One region of the Paenibacillus sp. FSL K6-2862 genome, then DNA from elsewhere that is predicted to be linked to it. Evidence: riboswitches for the same ligand, from Rfam matches in the RefSeq annotation. Region 1 holds a riboswitch; the other holds the start of a gene.
The links. Region 1 has a riboswitch for FMN ahead of MHB82_RS14745 (DMT family transporter). Riboswitches for the same ligand answer to the same signal wherever they lie in the genome.

Region 1 (7,456 bases):
TGTTCTTAAATTGTTAAACTTCATTCTTTTTTTCGCTGGATTCCAGCTTACGCTTCGCTCGAAAACGCCTGACCTTCATTAGATTACCACACATTTTTTCATCGCAATATTTCTGTGTCCTACTCCGAGTATCGTCATAGAAGACCCAGCGGCAGTCCGGGTTGTCACAGCATCGAATTCTCTTACCTTCGCCCTCTACCAGTGTTAGGGCAAAGTCAGCAGCGACCTCTGCCATCACCTGAAACCAATGTGCATGGATGGGAACCAGCTTAACATCCAGTCCTTGATCCTGTGAGATTAGTCGTCTGATCACCCCACCACTCCGCATAAAGTCATTTAACCATGCTAGATCTTTCTCCGTTAGGGGCGTTCCCGCTGACAAGCGGATAGCCAGAGACTGTAACTCATCTCTAAAGCTTCTCATGGTGGATTCCTCTTCAGTCGATGCAGGCACTTGTGCCTCTAATTGCCAACGATTCAAGAAATTCTGCTGCCAGCTTGATTTTCCCAGTCTGTCTTCAGATCGATCCCCGCCGCGCCAATCATGATAGTCGCTATTCACAAAATCTGTCCATAACCTATCCATCTATACCCCCGCTAATGTAACTATCTAAATCAAATAAAGATGGTTACTTTCTTTTGTATTGTGTTATATTAATTGTAACCATTTCAAACCATATTAGCTAGTTACAAGCATGAAGACGCAAGTCATGAGATGAGTTCCACTAGAGAGGAATGAACTTTAAAGATGACGTCTGTTACAACTGCATTAGATGTGTTGGTTATTCAAAAAGAAGATACCTGGGATCAATGTAACTGGATCGTCCCATTGTCGAAGGCACTTGAAGAGCTGACCGCAGAGCAAGCAGCTTGGATCCCTCCTTCAGGAGGACTAAGCATATGGCAGCTGGTCAATCATATGTATTATTACAACGAGCGTATCTTAGAGCGCCTTCAAGGTCAGGCTCCATCTGTACCCGCTGCCGAATCGAATGAAGCTACGTTTGACAGTCCCGGTGACCCCTTGGACCAAGTTGGCTGGAGCCAACTTGTGGAGCGAACCACTAAGGTGGCAGAGCAGTTGCACGATAACCTGGTTAATTTACAGGATTCCAGACTCGAAGAAGCTTATTTGGATTCCGAACAAAACTGGGCTCAAACGCTCGCCCGCTGGGTCCTTCACGATGCTTATCACGCCGGTCAGATTGTGCTTCTGCGCAGGCAGCAAGGAAGCTGGAACATCATCTTCTAAAAAAATGCTTGAACTGCTAGCGCTTACAGGAATAAGATGAAATTATTAATGTTACAACTTGTACTATAACCTATAAATTGAATAGGATCTTCGGGGTAGGGTGCAATTCCCAACCGGCGGTGATGTTCCTTCAGGAACCAGCCCGCGACTCGCTGTTAACTGCTTAAGTTATCAGCGACTGACTTGGTGTGACTCCAAGGCCGACGGTACAGTCCGGATGAGAGAAGATCAACACATGACATACCGCCTATGGGAAGGTTTCTTTCCTGACGATATGTTCATGGATGAGCCCCCGTTTATTTGGTTTATGCCAAAACGGGGGCTTTTGTCGATTTTACCAACTGAAGATTCCGTGTTCTGACGAAGGAGTCCTGAATATGGAAAAGACACAGCATGCATCAACTGTTTATCGCAAGGAACGAAGCAATACCGGATTTTGGCTCGTTGTTCTCGGTGCAGCCCTATGGGGCGTAGATCCATTGTTCCGCATCATTTTGCTGCAAACAATGACCTCTACTCAAATTGTACTGGTGGAGCATATTATCGTAAGCTTAGTCGCTATACCCGTCTTATGGAAATTCCGCGCCGACCTGAAACAATTGCGAGCCCGCCACTGGATCGCCGTTATCTTTATCTCATGGGGTGGCTCTGCACTGGCAACGGTTTTATTCACGCTCGCACTGACACACAATGATCCGAATACCGTTTTGTTGCTGCAAAAAATGCAGCCTATCTTCGCGATTGTTTTAGCTAAGTTCTTACTGAAGGAAACACTGCCGCGCCGCTTCGGTTGGTTATTTGTTGTTGCTCTTATCGGAACTTATCTGCTTACATTTGGGTTTACACTTCCGCTTGGAAACTGGAACAATTGGATTCATGCGGGCAGCCTGTTGTCACTTGGCGCTGCTGCCTTATGGGGCGGCTCCACGGTGATGGGCCGACTGATGCTGGGGCAAACCCGTTATGAGACGGTCACCTCCCTTCGCTTCGTCGTAGCTCTGCCCTTGCTGATCTTCATGACCTGGAACGAAGGTGCAGCGTGGACCTTGCCATCCGGTGCAGGAGAACAGGCAGCTGTAGCGCTTAATATTCTGGGGCAGGCGCTATTGCCAGGTTTATTGAGTCTATTGTTATACTATAAAGGTCTCTCGTCCACCAAAGCTTCCGTGGCCACACTGGCTGAGCTGAGCTTCCCAATGGCAGGTGTGCTTGTGAACTGGATTGCATTCCGAACGCTCATCACATGGGAACAACTGCTTGGATTCATTCTCATCTGGATTGCTTTGTTCGCTATATCCAAACAGCAGGAACGATCTACCACAGCTGCAGACGCAGCTCCTAAGCTACGGACAGAGTAATAAAGATCTTATTTATATCTTAAAGGCACTGCACATCCTTCTGGATCGGCAGTGCCTTTTGTCTTTTTATAATTCCAGTGGTACGATGACATATGGACAGCTATTAATACTATTTCATATTTTCGGAGAGGAACGATCGTCATGTCTTCATTCTCATATACGTCCTATGATGCCATAGGTCTGGCTGAACTGGTTCGCTCACGGGAAGTTTCCCCCGTTGAATTGCTGGAAGCGGCTTATGCTCGCCTAGAAGAAGTTAATCCGCAGCTTAATGCGGTCATTCGTACATATGAAACACGCGCACGTGAGGAAGCCGGCTACGTTCGTCCAGATGAACAGCCTTTTGCAGGCGTTCCATTGCTCCTCAAAGACATCTCGCAATCGCTGGAGGGGGAAATCCTGACTTCCGGTTCCCGCCTTCTCAAGGATCATCGGGCTTTGCGCAATTCTAACTTTGTATCCAGACTCCGGGATGCAGGCTTTGTTATTATTGGACATACGAACACACCGGAATTTGGCCTCAAAAATATTACTGAGCCCCTTCTTCATGGTCCGAGTCGCAATCCGTGGAACACGAATCATTCACCCGGGGGTTCAAGCGGCGGTGCAGCCGCAGCTGTTGCTTCAGGTATCGTACCTATGGCCGGAGCCAGTGATGGCGGGGGTTCGATCCGGATTCCAGCCTCCTTCAGTGGACTATTCGGACTAAAACCTACTCGGGGACGGACTCCTGTTGGACCAGGTGTAGGCCGTCAATGGCAAGGTGCATCCATCGACTTCGCGCTATCCCGGACTGTACGAGACAGTGCCGCCTTACTGGACACCCTGCAGGTCATTCAGCCTGAAGCCGCGTTTCATGCCCCGCTCTTTCCGGGCAGTTACTTGGCCGATATGAACTATCCGCACCAACGCAAACTAAAGATTGCTTATACCACGGATTCACCTGTTGGCACCCCTGTCAGCGAGGATGCAAAGGAAGCAGTGTACAAGCTGGTTCGGTGGCTGGAAGAACAAGGTCATCACGTGGAGGAGAAATTGAGTCCGGTCAACGGTGTTCGGTTGATGGAGAACTATTATATGATGAACAGCGGTGAAATGGCGGCGATGATCGCCTCCATGGAGCATGCGTTGGGCCGATCTTTGACATCGAGCGATATGGAAATTGAATCCTGGGTGCTGGCTGAGGCAGGCAAAAAGGTAACGGCTGCGGAATTCGTTCACAGCCTCGCCGAATGGGACGTGGCTGCCGCACAGATGTCTACGCTCTTCGAGCGATACGACTTCTATATCACACCCGTTAATGCTTTTCCTGCACCAAAGGTTGGAGAGCTAACTCCTCATGAGGAGCAAATTCAGCATCTGATGCAGATTAGCGAATTGGACAAGGTGCATCAGCAGCAATTGATCTATGAAATGTTTGAGCCAAGTCTCACCTACACTCCCTTCACCCAACTTGCTAACCTGACAGGCCAGCCTGCGATGAGTGTTCCGCTGCACCTCACAGCTGATGGCTTGCCGATGGGCGTGCAAGTTATGGCAACCAAAGGGCGTGAAGACTGGCTGCTCCATCTGGCTGGCCAGTTGGAAGCATCCGGACTGTGGATAGGAATGAATGGAAACCCACTTTTCCCTGTCTAAATTAAAAAAGGACAACGAACTAACTCCGCGACCTATTGAGTATATTAAGAGTCACGGAGTTAGTTGTGTGTTCGATTTTATGGTAACAATAACATTGCGTTAAGCATGTTTATTCAATTTTTAGATCCGAATTAGGCACACCTATTTCAGGTTTTCCAATTTCGCGCTCAATTAGTTTACATAATATTTATTATGTTAGGAAGTGAGAGAAATTCTTAAATTTAAATTCACATTCATGAAAAGGTACATCTCGTTCAATGAGCTAACGGCATTATCGATTGCGTTGAATTGTTCTTCTGTAAGTCGGCTTTCATCTCCATCCCAATCACCTAACCACCAGAAGAACGAGCAATTATTGCGGTATTCCATAAACATAGGAATAGTCTTGATCTGTTAGATTACTCTACTGCCCCGGTGGCAGCGATTCGAAGATCAACTTCGACATCAAACTGGGCACGGGATAGCTCTTTTCCCCATTGGTCCTGCACTTCCTTGTACAACGGGTACTGAAAAGCCCGTGCATAGAACCCGAAACCGACAGGGTCTATTTCGTGCTGCTGGATTTTTTTAATGAGCTTCTCAATGGCTACTGTCATTTCCTCGCTCAATTTTTTTTCCATGTTTTTGAAATTATCCTGAAGTTCAAATTCAAGAAACTTTTCCGTGATGGCAATAGTTGATTTTACTTTTACCTTGTATCGAAATTTCCCGTTCTCATGAGAAGATTTAATCTTTACTGAGGTGCCTCCTAGCGTAAAACTTACTTTATCTATGTTATACGGAACTGTTTGTTGGAGTTTATCTACAGGATAAGTGAGACTGATTCCGGGTCCCGCCTCCCTTTTCAAAATTTGAAGAAGTGAAGTTTCCTGATAGGTCAGGGACGTTCGGTACTGGGCTTGCCTAGATAGGAGAGTCGTTCCTTTAAGTATGATCTTGTTATTCTCAATCTTGATTTCCGAGATGGCAGGAGTCATCGCCCGGTCGTACAATTGTCGATGCAGCTCTTGCGCAGTTGTTGAGACCGTAGTCGAAATTTGGCTTCCTGATTCGACAATCGCTTTTAAAAACATGAGTATTGGCGGCTGATCCTTCGATTGAAAGTTAAAAATATCCGAAACTGGGCCATCAACTGCGATGATCCTGTCGGTAATCGTATTTCGCGGATCACGAAAGGTCACATCCAATACTTTAAACCAATCTTTATATTTAAGTAATTCTTTCCCTACAACAATGACCTGAAAATTCCGTCCTCCTACCGAACCTGGAAATTGAGCATCCTGCTGATTCTTGGACGATCTTAATCCCTCAGCTAACCCTTGCGCTTCGCGGCTTTTCTTTTGAATGTCTTTGCTGAATACAGGGGCGGAGACATAATAATGGAGCTTTTGGTCTTCGACATCCAAGCCCAATGCCAATGGTACGGTAGCATCTTCCAAATTGGTTTTTCCACTTCCGCAGCCTGTGATTGAGCACACCCCTATGCAAACTACAATAAAAATACCCGTTTTATTAACCCATTTCATGTTTGTTCCCCCCCTTCCATTTGTTGAAAATAACGACATACAAAAGAATGGCTGCAGGCAATACGAATTCCATCACAAATCCGATGAGATTGAGTGAATTGTTGATTTGTCCAGCTGCCATAAAACTCGGGCGATAGATGAAAAAACTGATCTGTATCACAATACACCATACAGCAAGGTGAATATTGTCCTTACCTTTTCCCAGCAACGAGGCAGAGCATCTGGAAACAATGTGCATGGAGGGAATCCAAATACATGAGAAGATAAACAGATAAAATGCAATAAACAACACTTCGACCCGTTCAATAAATTGAAATTCAATAGACTTCAAAATACTAATCACCGGATCATTGTATTCTCCGATCTCATCAGGACTAAAATAAACAAAACAAATAATGGTGATCCCCAAATATGCCAGGCAAGTCAGGGAATTGGAGATTACCATAGCAGTCATAGCCTTTTCCTTTTTCACCAAATGAGGGTACAGAAACAAAACCAGTACAATACCCAGCAAGGGATAGATCATGATTTTTATGGAAGTAAATATGGGAAGCCAACCCTCTTTAAATAGTGGGAGCAAGTAAAGCCAGTGAGCACGATTCAGCGTTGACACATAAACCAGGGGAATCCACATGGAGAGCATCGAAACAATTTCGGTGTACCGCCCGATCACCTGAAATCCATGCTGCGCAATCTGGTAGGTAGGAATCAGAAGCAGAAAGGCCAGAATATAAATTAACGTCGTCGGCATCAACCAGAGTTTAATGACAAGCGTAGCAACCGCGTAACCGTCATATGCGAGCAGCAAAAAATAAATCATAAATAGAAGAGTAACCAGTTTTGCCGCCCACCGGCCCATATAACGCTGAACTAATTCAAGTATTGTATTGTCCGGACTATGTTTCATTAATTTCACCATTGCCATGGAGGCTAACATGGCGAGCCCCCATCCTAAGAAGACCGTCATCCAACCATCCGTTCCAGCATGTCTTGCAAGCTCTCTTGGAAGAGCCAGGAAGGCAACACTGATCTGGAAAGTAGAAATGATAAGGATGAATTGAAGCGTCGTTATCGGGCGATATGTCTTCATCTACTAATTCTTCTCCTTCCATTCCCTGCTATTTCCTTGTCGTCTTGTCTGGCGTGATCGCGTGCTGATCGGGCGCGTGTTCATCATCCATAACGGCAACCGGAGTAAGGTATCCTTCCAATCTACAGGTCTGAATGGAGCAATAGGCGTACTATAAGAAGTGTTTAGTGAGTTTAACGTTATTAATCTGCCGATTATGGTCATCATGCCGACTACCAGTCCAATGAACCCGAACCAGGTGGCGAAAACCATCATCATAAAACGCATTAATCGCACAGCAGCAGCCATATCCTGATTCGGAATAATAAATGAGGATATCGCTGTGAACGCGACTACGATAACCATGACATTGCTAATCAAACCAGCCTGTACAACCGCTTGACCAATGACAATACCTCCAACAATGCCCACCGTCTGACCAATTGGAGCCGGAAGTCGAACCCCTGCTTCCCTTAGCATTTCAAGAGTCAGTTCCATGATGATTGCTTCCACAAAAGGAGGAAACGGAACCTGGCCCCTGGATTCACCAAGCGTTAACAACAGCTTCATGGGTATAATTTCATAATGAAATGAAATAACGGATATGAAAAAA
Region 2 (7,456 bases), 1.2 Mb from region 1:
TATGCAGGTAAAGCGTATTATCCTCGTTCTCTTCCATCTGGATCGGAACACGCTCCACCACTTCAAGACCATAACCTTCAAGGCCTTTGATTTTGCGGGGATTATTCGTTAACAGGCGAATTTGGCGAACGCCGAGATCCTTCAGAATCTGTGCACCAATACCATAATCACGCAGATCAGCGGCAAACCCGAGTTTCAGGTTGGCATCTACGGTGTCCAGACCTTCCTCCTGCAGCTTATAGGCTTTGAGTTTGTTAATCAGTCCAATGCCTCGGCCTTCCTGTCTCATATAGAGCAAAACGCCATTGCCTTCATCATTAATCTGTTTGAGGGCTGCATCGAATTGCGGTCCACAGTCACAGCGATGGGAGTGGAATACGTCGCCTGTAAGACATTCGGAGTGAACACGAACCAATACAGGCTTCGAAGAATCGATTTCACCTTTGACCAATGCTACATGCTCTTTATTGTCCACTGCATTCGTATAGGCCACTGCTTGAAACTCGCCAAAATCCGTCGGCATGCGGACAGCCACTTCACGTTGAACCAGCTGTTCCTTCTCATTACGGTAACGAATCATGTCCTGAATACTAATCAGTTTCAGGTCATGCTTGCGGGCAATTTCCTGCAGATCTGGCAGTCTCGCCATTGTGCCATCTTCCTTGATGACCTCACAGATCACACCAGCCGGATAGGAACCGCACATGATCGCCAGATCAACAGCAGCTTCCGTGTGCCCGGCACGGCGGAGCACTCCTCCGTCTTTGGCAATGAGCGGGAACATATGCCCCGGCTTGCGGAAATCACTGCTTTTGGCTTCCGGATCAATTAGACCCTTCACCGTAATGGATCGTTCATGTGCAGATATGCCTGTTGTTGTATCCTTGTGATCCACGGAAACTGTAAATGCCGTTCCATGGAAATCTGTATTTTGCTGAACCATCGGTTTCAGATTGAGCTCATCTGCACGCTGCTGCGTAATGGGAACACAGACCAGGCCTCTGCCCTCGGTAATCATGAAGTTGATTACTTCAGGTGTAGCCTTCTCTGCCAGCGCGATAAAGTCCCCTTCATTCTCCCGATCCTCATCATCCACAACAATGACGGGTTTGCCGCGCATCAAATCGTATATCGCTTCCTCTATGGGATCTAGTATGGATTGATCTGACATAAGTTCCCCTCCAGTCTCTCTTTATAATGGTTATGTTCCTTATGCAAAGCCATGGTTGGCCAAAAACTCTTCACTGATACTTTTCGGTTTGCCAGCACCCGTCTCGGGATGCCCTTTGCCGTAATGGAGCAAGTGGTCCACATATTTCCCCAAAATATCACATTCAATGTTGATGGTATCCCCCGGCTTTTTCACCTGAAGCACCGTTTCTCCAATGGTATGGGGAATAATCGATACGGTAAACGATGCTTCTGTTGTCTTCACCACGGTGAGACTAATGCCATCGAGGGTTACCGACCCCTTTGGAATTAAATATTTGAACAGTTCGTGGTCGTCAGGTTTGATCTCAAAAACAACCGCATTCTGATCACGTGTGATCCCGCCAATGACTCCCGTACCATCCACGTGTCCTTGTACGATGTGTCCACCAAAACGCCCACCCGACTGCATCGCCCGTTCCAGGTTCACTTTACTGCCTGATTGCAGCTGACTCAGATTGGTATGACGGTAGGTTTCAGGCATGACATCTGCGGTAAATCCTCCGCTTTCCAGCGTCGTTGCTGTAAGACATACTCCGTTTACAGATACACTGTCACCAATCTTCAGATCGTCCATGATGGCGGAAGCTCCGATATTCAGGACCAATGCTTCGCCTTTTCGACCGATACGCCGAATCTGACCGACCTCTTCCACCAAACCGGTAAACATGCTGCCGCCTCCTTATGCTTATATCTTGCCTTGCTCATTCGCTCCGTTATTCAGGCCAGACAGGGATTCCGCCTATACTGATATTATCTCCAACTTGCTCAATTTCCAGCTGATTCAATTGAATGGCCTGACTCATGCGCTCCACCCCTTCAAATCGGAAGCTTCCGGGTGTGTCGTATCCGCCCACAATCTTTGGAGCGATAAACATCAACAGCCGATCGACCAATTTGGCTTCCAGCATGGAACCATTCAACGTGCCTCCGCCTTCAAGCAGGATGGAGCCGATTTCTCGTTCTCCCAGCTTGCTAAGCGCACTCAGCAAATCCACACGTGGTCCAGGACCACAGCGAATAATTTCTACACCGTAGGCTTCCAGCCGTTCGGCCGCCTCATGGCTCGCCTCATCGGTCGTAAGTACCCATGTCGGTGCTAGTCCATCCTTGACCATCTTGGCTCCAACCGGGAGACGCAGCTTCGAATCGACAACAATTCGCACAGGACTGATCCCTTCCACTTGGAGGCGGGTGGTCAGCTCCGGATTGTCTGCGATAACCGTATCTACACCAACCATGATGCCCTGATGACGATGGCGGAGTGCATGTACGATTTCCCGTGCAGGTTCGTTGGAGATCCATTTGCTGTCTCCACTGCGGGTTGCAATTTTACCATCCAGCGTGGATGCCGTTTTTAAAGTGACAAACGGCAAACCGGTGGTAATGTACTTGATGAATTTTTCATTCAGACGTCTTCCGCGATCACGCAGAATGCCAACCTCAACCTCAATACCTTGTTGACGCAGCATGCTGATTCCTCTGCCGGATACCTGCGGATTTGGATCCTCACAACACACCACGACCCGCTTCACTTTCTCGTGAATCAAACGTTCGCTGCATGGCGGCGTCTTGCCATAGTGGCTGCAAGGCTCCAGCGTCACATATACCGTACTGCCCTCAGCATCGCTGCCAGCCATATTCAATGCGTGTACCTCCGCATGGCCCGTACCCCGCTTGAGATGACTTCCCAGACCTACAACCCGGCCTTCTTTTACAACAACACATCCGACGACAGGGTTAATCCCCGTTTGCCCCTGTGCACGTTCTGCCATATCCAACGCAAGCCCCATATAAAATTCATCATTGATCATTTCCAAGTCCGGTCACCCCACGGTTAGAATCTTAAATTATAGGCCTCCCATCGAGCAGAGAGGCGGTTATACCATATCCAAATAAAAAATCCCCACTCGAACAATCGTTCGGGTAGGGATGATGAGAGACATGTGTCACCAGCAGGATGTCGTTGATACGATTGCCAACAGCACTCCGCCATAATTCCATTTCAGGCAAGTGAAAGCAAACACATACCTAAAGAACACAATTACAGGTAAAGAGCTTCTATGATGTGGCATATGTATGGAAACCGCCGGATAACCGACATTCCCTGCACAGAAATAAAACCTCGTCTTACACTATGCAGCAACGCATCTGCGGAGTGCAGTCCAATTAGGGGCTGCACCCCTCTCCTTCTCCCATCCAGACTATACTGTCGGTTCTGGAATTGCACCAGATCAGCCATCTGCCACAGGCAGACAGGTCACGGACTTTGCAACAGTGCTGGATAGATATCCTCACACAGGTGCATCACCGCCGGTAGGGAATTGCACCCTGCCCTGAAGGATCGCTTTCGTTATTAATTGGATGTTAGCACTTTAACGCTGAAAAATCAATTGTTTTTTGTTCCTTTTTGTCACATACTAACTTTTAATAAGCAAAAGGACATAAAAAAACCGCTTCGTCTTATCAACGAAACGGCCATTTTATCGATTAGGATACGATTAAACTTCTACGACTTCAACAGTTTCCATTTTGTCGCGACCTTCGAAAGCATCAACGAACTCCATACCTTTGGTTACTTTACCAAATACAGTATGTTGTCCATCCAGATGCGGCTGTGGCTGGTAGCAGATGTAGAACTGGCTTCCACCTGTGTTACGGCCTGCGTGTGCCATAGCAAGTGTTCCGCGCTCATGTTTGTTCGGGTTGATCTCACAGTTGATTGTGTATCCTGGGCCACCAGCACCCGTTCCGTTAGGGCATCCGCCTTGTGCGACGAAGCCTGGAATTACGCGGTGGAATACAAGACCGTTGTAGAAGCCGGAGTTAGCCAGTTTCTCAAAGTTTGCCACTGTGTTTGGAGCTTCTTGATCGAACAGGTCGATTAGAACTTCTCCGCCGTTTGCCATTTTGATTTTCGCTTGTTTCGCCATATGTAAATGACTCCTTTCGTATTGACCATCGTTAGTGGTGCCATCCTGCATGACCCTGGGCCAAGCTCTATAGCACTTTTCTTAGTGTACACCGAAACGAGTCCAACCGCAAAATAAACCGCAATTTTTTTCAAAAATGTTGGGCTTGGAGGCAAAAAAAAGACAAAAAGGAATGTTCCTTTTTGTCTTTTTACTATTTAGTATTTCTTAACATTAACGAGTTACAGGCTGTTTGGTGATACGCTCAGGCACGAGGTCATTCTGAATGATGTCCTGGTACGTTTCGCGACGTACAACCACATCACCTTGGCCGTCTTTGACAAACACGACTGCCGGACGGCGAATCCGGTTATAGTTGCTTGCCATGGAGTAGTTGTACGCACCTGTGCAGGCAACGGCAAGCAGATCACCGCTCTGAACTTTAGGCAGGTCCAGATCCCAGATCAACATGTCGCCGCTCTCGCAGCATTTGCCGGCAATCGATACGGTCTCTTGAGCCGACTCATTTGCACGGTTGGCAAGTACAGCTTCATATTTGGATTCATACAGTGCCGGACGCGGGTTGTCCGTCATGCCGCCATCCACTGCGACATATTTGCGCACACCAGGGATGTCTTTGCTCGTACCAACGGTATACAGCGTTGTACCTGCTTCACCAACGATACTGCGTCCTGGTTCAACCCAGATTTCCGGAACGTCATATCCAATTTGGGCAAAGTGATTTTTGACCGCATCTGTGATGGCTTTTACGTATTGTGCGACTTCAAGCGGAGTATCCCCTTCTGTATAGCGGATACCGAATCCACCGCCCAGGTTAACCACTTTGAACGCTACGTTAATACGCTCATATACGCTTGCAGCAAATTCAGCTACACGCTGAATCGCCATTTGGAAGCCTTCCACCTCAAAGATTTGAGAACCGATGTGGGAGTGAACACCCAGCAACACAAGGTTGGACTGTTTGGAAGCCAGCTCAATCGCTTCAAATGCTGTTCCGTTACCGATATCGAATCCGAATTTTGAATCTGTTTGACCAGTGGAGATATACTCATGCGTATGTGCTTCAACACCAGGCGTCACACGAAGCAGGATGTTTACTTGACGATTCTTCTCTGCGGCTACAGCCTGCAGCAAGTGCAATTCATTGAAGTTATCCACAACGAAGCAGCCGATCTCGGCATCAAGTGCCATTTCGATCTCTTCCAATGTTTTGTTATTGCCGTGGAAATGAATGCGTTCAGCAGGGAATCCTGCTTGCAGTGCTGTAAATAGTTCACCGTCCGAAACCACATCCAATGAGAGCCCTTCTTCCGCAGCGAGAGCACACATTGCCATTACGCAAAACGCTTTGCTTGCATATGCGACTTGGAAACCAAGTCCGGAAGCACGGAATGCATCCATGTATTCTCTGCAGCGATCGCGAACCAATTGCTCGTCCACAACATACAGTGGTGTTCCAAATTGTTCTTTCAAGACCGTTGCATCTACTCCGCCAATTTCCAGATGGCCGTGAGCATTTATTTTACTTGTACCATGTAAATACATAATCAGCATTCCTCACTTTTTTATATACTGGAACAGCTTCTTCTATTCCAATGATTTTACACCAGTATATCAAATTCGTCAGCGAGAAGAATGGATTTTTAGGCAGATCATTTGTGTTTTTTACTTTTTCGCTTTTCACCGTCCGGATCGTCGGACATTTTTGTGTTATCTCTTGTTTTGTTGAATGATGGACGTTTCTTACTTTCAAGCAGAGGCATACGGAACAGGAAGTTCCCCAAGGCCTTTGCATTAAACGGTATAAACGGCCATAAGTAGGAGGAATTATAGGACCGATGTATGGTCAACGCTATCACAAGCAGTGTTGTACCTACCACAAACCCCGGTACCTTAAAAATGGCAACAGCGATCAGCAGGAACAGCCTCACCAGCCGATTCGCAAGCCCAAGCTCATAGCTTGGTGTGGCAAACATACCGATGGCAGCAATGGCCATGTACAGAACGACTTCATTGACAAAATATCCTGTTTTTACAGCGATATCCCCGACCAATATTGCTGCAATCAAGCCCATTGCCGATGCAAGAGGTGTAGGGGTATGAACTGCCGCCATACGTAACAAATCGACCCCAAGTTCAATCAGAAGGAACTGCAAAATAATGGGGAGCTTCACATTCTCTTGGGGACCTATAAAATCCAGCCCCATCGGTTTGAGCGCAGGATCAATCACCATCAGCATCCATAGCGGCAGCAAAAACAACGAGATTAAAATGCCGGCAAAGCGGACCCAACGCAAGTAAGTCCCCATAAACGCAGTCTGCCTGTTCTCTTCTGCATGCTCACACAGATCGAAGAAGGTTGTAGGCAAAATCATTACACTTGGCGATGTATCAACAAATATGACGACTCTTCCTTCAAGCAGGTGAGATGCTGTAACATCGGGCCTCTCCGAGTAGCGTACCAAAGGGAACGGGTTCCATCCCTTATTAATAATCGCTTCCTCCAGCTGTTTATCTGCTGCCGGTATGCCGTCGATATCTACCCGTTTTATTTTTTCTCGGACCGAATCCACCTGCACTTTATCGACGATATCATCGATGTACACCACGCAAACATCGGTTTGTGTTCTCCGGCCCACCTGCATAATCTCGAACTTCAATCCAGGATCGCGAATCCTGCGTCTCACCAAGGTCACATTAGTCAGAAGTGTTTCAGTAAAGCCATCCCTTGACCCCCGGACAACGCGTTCGAGAGAAGGTTCTTCAGGTGAGCGTACCGGATAACTCCGTGTATCCATCACTAATACGGAGCGATCCCCTTCAACAAACAAAGCACTCATGCCCGTAAGAACCTTGTTGATGACAGCACTCATTTTATCGACTTTCTCTACCTGAATATGTGGAATGTAGCAATCGAAATACGACTTAAGCGCATGGCCTGATATTTGATCAGGGGTAAGATAGGTCAGCCTTTTCAACACTTCCAGCAAAATTTCGTCTTTTGCAAATCCCGTCAGCATCAATAATCCAACATTTTTGCCTCCCAGGACCATCTCTCTCATATTGACATCAAAGGACTCCCCGAGACCCAAAACCTGCTTCAATGTATACTTATTCTCACTCATGCGAGCGGAGATATCATCCCTGTCCTGCCAGTACTGTACCGATTCTTCAACACTATCGGACATCTCATCCTGCTTCTTTTTTTCGTACGCCCGGCGCTCCTCTTCCTTTTGAATCTCATAAGGCGTCTTATGCATCAGCTCTTCGGGTACTCCCTCACCCGAACCAGGTCCAGCATTGTCAGATCTCAC

Region 2: linked by a shared signal. The riboswitch ahead of ribD (bifunctional diaminohydroxyphosphoribosylaminopyrimidine deaminase/5-amino-6-(5-phosphoribosylamino)uracil reductase RibD) and the one ahead of MHB82_RS14745 (DMT family transporter) in region 1 are both predicted to bind FMN.

Annotation. Positions count from the first base shown of each region.
Region 1 is NZ_JBBOSN010000001.1:3,234,166-3,241,621, reverse strand. Features, by position in the region: gene MHB82_RS14755 (CGNR zinc finger domain-containing protein) at 14-586, opposite strand; gene MHB82_RS14750 (DinB family protein) at 749-1,252, shown strand; FMN riboswitch at 1,335-1,485, shown strand; gene MHB82_RS14745 (DMT family transporter) at 1,630-2,610, shown strand; gene MHB82_RS14740 (amidase) at 2,752-4,248, shown strand; gene MHB82_RS14735 (Ger(x)C family spore germination protein) at 4,647-5,774, opposite strand; gene MHB82_RS14730 (GerAB/ArcD/ProY family transporter) at 5,761-6,864, opposite strand; gene MHB82_RS14725 (spore germination protein) at 6,868-7,456, opposite strand, start outside.
Region 2 is NZ_JBBOSN010000001.1:4,456,364-4,463,819, forward strand. Features, by position in the region: gene MHB82_RS20055 (bifunctional 3,4-dihydroxy-2-butanone-4-phosphate synthase/GTP cyclohydrolase II) at 1-1,171, opposite strand, end outside; gene ribE (riboflavin synthase) at 1,211-1,879, opposite strand; gene ribD (bifunctional diaminohydroxyphosphoribosylaminopyrimidine deaminase/5-amino-6-(5-phosphoribosylamino)uracil reductase RibD) at 1,926-3,029, opposite strand; FMN riboswitch at 3,393-3,557, opposite strand; gene MHB82_RS20070 (peptidylprolyl isomerase) at 3,711-4,142, opposite strand; gene lysA (diaminopimelate decarboxylase) at 4,356-5,687, opposite strand; gene MHB82_RS20080 (spore germination protein) at 5,795-7,402, opposite strand.